One region of the Idiomarina sp. 28-8 genome, then DNA from elsewhere that is predicted to be linked to it. Evidence: riboswitches for the same ligand, from Rfam matches in the RefSeq annotation. Region 1 holds a riboswitch; the other holds the start of a gene.
What was found. Region 1 has a riboswitch for thiamine pyrophosphate ahead of RJ32_RS12505 (TonB-dependent receptor). Riboswitches for the same ligand answer to the same signal wherever they lie in the genome.
Positions count from the first base shown of each region.

Region 2: it holds a riboswitch for thiamine pyrophosphate, as region 1 does, so the genes downstream of both, thiC (phosphomethylpyrimidine synthase ThiC) here and RJ32_RS12505 (TonB-dependent receptor) in region 1, are expected to answer to the same signal.

Region 1 covers NZ_DF266793.1:88,911-92,079, reverse strand. Annotated here, with positions in the region: gene ubiD (4-hydroxy-3-polyprenylbenzoate decarboxylase) at 1-646, shown strand, start outside; gene fre (NAD(P)H-flavin reductase) at 647-1,348, shown strand; TPP riboswitch at 1,399-1,497, shown strand; gene RJ32_RS12505 (TonB-dependent receptor) at 1,547-3,169, shown strand, end outside.
Region 2 covers NZ_DF266790.1:459,102-462,270, forward strand. Annotated here, with positions in the region: gene thiC (phosphomethylpyrimidine synthase ThiC) at 1-1,263, opposite strand, end outside; TPP riboswitch at 1,347-1,465, opposite strand; gene RJ32_RS07010 (SCO family protein) at 1,506-2,150, opposite strand; gene RJ32_RS07015 (formylglycine-generating enzyme family protein) at 2,143-2,895, opposite strand; gene RJ32_RS07020 (multicopper oxidase domain-containing protein) at 2,906-3,169, opposite strand, start outside.

The sequences.
Region 1 (3,169 bases):
GGGTGAAATGGCGGCAGAAGGGCCTTATGGCGACCATACCGGCTACTATAACGAAGTGGATGAGTTTCCGGTGTTTACCGTGACTCATGTGACCCACCGCAAAGATCCTATTTACCACAGCACCTATACCGGACGTCCACCGGACGAACCTGCGGTGCTGGGCGTTGCTTTAAATGAAGTTTTTATTCCGTTGCTGCAAAAACAATTCCCAGAAATTGTCGATTTTTATTTGCCACCGGAAGGCTGTTCGTACCGTTTGGCCGTAGTCACTATGAAGAAGCAGTACCCGGGTCACGCGAAGCGTGTGATGATGGGTGTCTGGTCTTTCTTGCGTCAGTTTATGTACACCAAGTTCGTGATTGTGTGTGACGACGACGTAAATGCGCGTGACTGGAAAGATGTTATCTGGGCTATGACAACCCGGATGGATCCGGCACGTGATACGACCCTGGTCGAAAATACGCCAATAGATTACCTTGATTTTGCTTCACCGGTTTCCGGACTGGGCTCAAAGATGGGAATGGACGCCACCAATAAATGGCCGGGTGAAACCGACCGTGAGTGGGGCGAACCAATCGTCATGAGCGATGAGGTAAAACAGCGTGTTGACGAGCTGTGGGACGAACTGAATATTATGGAGTCGTGAATGAGTCAACAAATGACCTGTAAAGCTAAAATTTCGCGCCAGTTGGCGGATGCCGTGTGGGAAGTGCGTTTACAATTGCCGCAGCCGTTAGAGTTTAAAGCAGGCCAGTACCTTATGGTGGTGATGGGCGAACGCGATAAGCGGCCTTTCAGTATTGCGTCGTGCCCGTCCAATAAAAGTGAGTGGTTACTTCATGTTGGCGCTACGCCGGACAACAGCTATGCCATGGAAGTGTTGGATAAAGTGCGTGACGATGGGGAACTAGAAATTGATGCGCCGGACGGTATTGCGTTTTACCGTCAGGAAAACACTAAGCCGGCAGTGTTAATTGCTGGTGGCACCGGTTTCTCGTATACCTATTCTATTTTGCAGCAACATTTACGTGTGTCGCCAGAGCGGCCTCTGACACTTTACTGGGGTGCAAAAAGCTTAAGCGACCTGTATTTGCATGACGAACTGGAACGCTTAGCAAGCCAGTACGAGCACTTTGATTATCACCCGGTGGTCGAAGACGCGGATAACAACTGGGCTTATTCTATTGGTTTAGTGCACCACGCGGTTATGGCCCGTGAGCAAAGTCTGCCTGAGTGTGAAATTTACATGGCTGGCCGTTTTGAAATGATACGCGTTATTCGCGACGACTTTGTCGCTAAAGACGTACCGTTAGAAAACCTTTACGGCGACGCTCTGTCCTTTATTTAATTGCACTGAAAGTAAATTTGTTTAACTAACAAGCTGCGTTATACTGACGCCGCTTTACCAAGGGGTGCCGGCAACGGCTGAGATGCATTAGCGAACCCTTAAAACCTGATCCGGTTAATACTGGCGTAGGGATGGTAGAAAACCCGTCTAATACAGCCTTACCGGATCGTTTCTGACTTTGTTTTGAGGAAATGATCCATGAAAATAATCAATTCATACTTAGCAGCCAGCATTGCCGCTGCGTTATCCAGTGTTCCCGCTTTTGCCTTTGCAGCAGAGGACACACAAGATACAAAAGACATTGAAATTATTGAAGTGAGTGGTGACTTTCACCGCCGCACCTTAAATGAAACCACCAGCAGCGTTTCTATTATTGATAAAGATGCGATGCAACAGCGTCACTCACAGCATTTACAAGACACTCTGAACAGTTTGGCCAACGTGAATTTCTCGGGTGGTACTTCCACGGCTCGGTTTATTCAAATTCGTGGTATTGGCGAGCGCTCTCAGTTTGTTGATCCTGTAACGCCCTCGGTCGGTTTGATAATTGATGGTATTGATTACAGCGGATTAGGCAGTGCCGCATCGCTTTTCGATATTGATCACGTGGAAGTGTTTCGCGGTCCGCAAAGCGGACGTTTTGGCGTGAACGCTATGGCCGGTTTATTGTTGCTGGACAGCACCGCACCGAGCAGCGACTTTAACGGCCAGTTTCAGCTATCAGCAGGCAACTATTCCGAAGCCATGGGCGGCCTTGCTATGGGCGGAAACCTAGGGCTGTTAGGTAACGCCCGCTTCTCGGTCAGCCAGTTTCAGCAAGACGGTTACATTGAAAACACTTACCTTGAGCGTGATGACACGGAGCAGCGCGACGAACTCACTGCGCGCTTCAAGTTGGATACCGAGCTCAGTAAAGACTGGCTGCTGCAAACGGTTCTGCATTATAACGATGTCGACAATGGCTACGATGCGTTTAGTCTCGACAACACCCGCGAAACTTTGTCCGATGAACCGGGTTTTGACCGCTTAGAAAGTCAGGCATTGCGCTTGCAGCTCAGTTACCTGGGTTTTGACAACAGCCGTCTGGAAATGTCTGTTAACTACCTGGATGCAGACACCGGCTACGCTTACGACGAAGACTGGACCTATGAAGGTATCGCTCCGGGCTGGGAATACTCAGCTTTTGACGCGTACTTCCGCGACCGTGACGACAAAACCGCCGAAGTTCGCTGGGTATCCGACGAGCCCGAAAGCCTGTTTGGTATTGATAGCGAATGGGTTTTAGGTTTGTACTATTACGACAAATCGGTTCAGCTGACACGTGACTATTTTAACTGGGACTTAGGCCAGCCAAGCATTTTCAACAGCGACTATGATAGCAATCACGTTGCTATTTATGGTGAGCTAACTCAGCATTGGAGTGACCGGGTTAGTACTATAACTGGCTTGCGGGTAGAACGTTACGACAATGACTACCTCGACAGTCGCGGTATTACCGCTGAACCTGAAGACACCATGGTGGGTGGTAATTTCAGTGTCCGCTATCAGGCGTCTGACGACAGTTACCTGTACGCGACTCTGGCGCGCGGATACAAAGCCGGTGGCGTTAATGGTGAAGCTTTAGGAAAAGCTGAAGATCAGGGTCTGGAAGAATTAGAAAACTACTTGTTAGACAGCTCAACCTTTGCTCCGGAAACGCTCTGGAGTACCGAGTTTGGCGTAAAAGGCAGCAGTGCCGATGGGCGTTTAACCTCAAGAGTCAGCGCATTTTACCATTGGCGTGACGATGTGCAGCTCAAGGGCTGGGTAAACCGAGACCAG
Region 2 (3,169 bases), on a different contig from region 1:
GTAACCAGGGGCGATATCTGTGGTTAGCGGCCCTAAGGTGTAAAACGGCGCGCCGTGACAGTGTTTTAACTGCTCATCCATGTTTTCCTGAATTTTATGCATGGGCACATGGCCGGGGCCTTCTATCATCACCTGTACATCGTACTCCCAGGCAATTTGAGTCAGCTCGCCTAGTACCCGAAGTTCTGCGAACTGAGCTTCATCGTTGGCGTCGGCAATGGAGCCGGGGCGCAGGCCGTCACCTAAAGACAGCGACACATCATATTTCGCACAAATTTTGCAGATATCGCGGAAGTGTTGGTAAAGAAAGCTTTCTTGCTGGTGCGCCATGCACCATTTCGCCATTATTGAACCGCCACGGGAGACAATGCCGGTAACTCGTTTTGCAGTCAGTTTAATGAAGTCGTGCAGCACGCCCGCGTGAATCGTGAAGTAGTCCACACCTTGCTCAGCCTGTTCCAGCAGTACGTCTTTAAATACTGGCCAGCTCAGATCCTCAGCAACGCCATTGACCCGTTCTAAAGCCTGATAAATAGGCACAGTACCAATAGGCACTGGACTGTTGCGTAAGATCCATTCCCGGGTTTGGTGAATATTACGGCCGGTAGATAAGTCCATTACGGTATCAGCGCCCCAGCGAGTCGCCCATACCAGCTTTTCAACTTCTTCTTCAATGGACGAACTGACCGAAGAATTACCAATGTTGGCGTTCACTTTTACTAAAAAGTTGCGGCCAATAATCATCGGTTCAGATTCGGGATGGTGGGTATTAACGGGGATAATTGCGCGCCCACTGGCGACTTCATCGCGTACAAATTCTGGCGTTATGGGGTTATCCAGGTGCTCCCGACCCATATTCTCACGCAGTGCAATAAACTCCATCTCAGGGGTGATCACGCCGCGTCTTGCGTAAGCTAACTGCGTAATGCCGTGATTATATTGCTGGTTCTCGCTATGGCGATCCTGAATCCAGTTTTCACGAACCTTTTTCAAACCTGCTTTCACGTCAATTTTAGCTTTCGGGTCACCGTAGACGCTGGAGGTATCATAGACATCCACTGGTTCGTTCGGTGGCAACTTTACGCCCGGCGTGGGCTGGTGCAAAGTTTCGCTTAAATGAATGCGGCGAAAGGGTACCTGGATATCGTTGTTGCCAGACAGAAATTCACGGCTGGAATTAGGGTAATAATGCCCGGATAGCGATGATAAAAAGGATTCAGCCTGTTGGCGGTTTAAACGGTTATTCGATGGTGCAGTTGACATAGCATTCTCTCATTTTGTCGATGTTAGAGATGCTTGTCAGGAGTGTTGAAAGGAACACCAGCGCAGAAACGACGGTTGTGTCATGCTGATGTTCTCTTGTTCCCTTCGCAGGTATTAGCCTGATCAGGTTCAACGGATCCCGCAATTGCGGTCTCAGCCGGTAGCTTCATTAAGAAAGCTACCGGCACTCCGACAAGATTCCTTTTTAGTGGAACAAAATCTTAGAGCGAATGCAACCGCTGTTAATCGTTAACCAGTTTAGCGACAACTTTAGCTGGTTTCTCCATTGGCTGGCTTAAGCCTTCTATGCGTTCAACAATAAGCCCTTGTTTATCGAGAATAGTAATCAAATTGCTGTGATCAAAATCACCGTCCGGGCGCTGTCGATACCTCACGCCAAGTACTGTAGCTAAGGTTCTGATATCCTGCTCGGAACCGTTCAGAAACAGCCAGTTGTCGTTGTTAAGCTGATACTGCTTAACATAGTCAGCGAGTGCCTCGGGTGTATCGCGATCGGTGTCAAAACTCACCATAACGAGCTTAACTTGCTGTTTAATGTCTTCGTCCAGCTTGCTGTATAAGCGTTTTATATCATGGACCAATACCGGGCAGGCGGTAGTGCAACTGCCATAAATCATGGAAAGGATAACGGGATGACCTTCAAGTTCTGAAAGTTTTAGTTCGCTATTCTTATGTGTTTTCCAGGTAGCATCCACCTGGTATACCGACTCGGAGTGAGAGACCTCTGCTGCGTTCATTGCCGTATGATTGCTGTGGTCGTTAGCTGTCTGATTCTTGTGCATATTGTGATGCGAGTGATCCTGCGCAAAAGACTGGACAGCAAAGATCAAAGAGGCCAGGGCGGTCAATTTTAGCAATTTATTCATGGTCGTTCTCCAGGTCGTATGCGCAACGAAAACCCATAGTGCTGGTCGCACTTTGCGGGGCGTAATCACTGCGTGACTGATAACGGAAAAATGTGGCGTAATTGGCGTTACTAAAACTCGACATAAAGCGCGCTCCGTCGCCACATGAGCCGGAGAGCAAATCGACGTCATCGCCGTTGGTTAATAATAATTGATAGTCGTCTACCCATTCGTTGACACGGTCGTGCATGTGCATCAATTGCTCAGCATTTGGGTCGACGGTTTGTTGTTTCGCACTGTGTGGCTGGCTGTACCAGGCAAACAGGTTACGGGCATAATCATCGTCGCTGATGTTCTGCTGTTGCCGATATTTGACCGACGCATACTCCCACTCGTTAAGACCAGGCAAACGGCCACCTTGTGCGGAGCAGTATTCGCGTGCGGCAAACCAAGACACATAAGTGACTGGTTCGTTGTCTTTGCCTTTAGCAAATTCAGTATTATCATCCCAATGCTTCAGGTAATTTCCATCATGGAATAGGGCAGCGATGTTGTCTCGCTGCCACTGAGGTTGTTCAATGACAAATTCCAGAAACTCTTGGTTAGTGACAGGGGTTGCGTCCAGCATGAAACTTTCCATTTCTATACTGAGGCGCTCTTTGTCCAGTAAGACCGGAGGTTCGAAAGTACCACCATTGATCAGAACTGGATCAGCGAGCACTAAGGGTGACAATAAAACACCTGCAACTCCAAGCCACTTAACCATAAGTTTCCCCTTATTTCTCTTTACGCGGACCGGCAATTAATGCACCAGCTGCGCCACGCTCTGCATCAGCAAATTCGTGATCGACCAACTTATAGATGCCTTCTTCCGGAACAATAAATTCAATGGTTGCGCTGTTACTGGCACCCAGCAGCACGGTTTGCATGCCATACCATTCGTTACGCGGATCACCTTCGTACCAGACGCGGTCGAAAATCGCACCAATTACGTGGAAGCTGGAAGTGCCTGAAGGACCTGCGTTTAAAACATGTAAGCG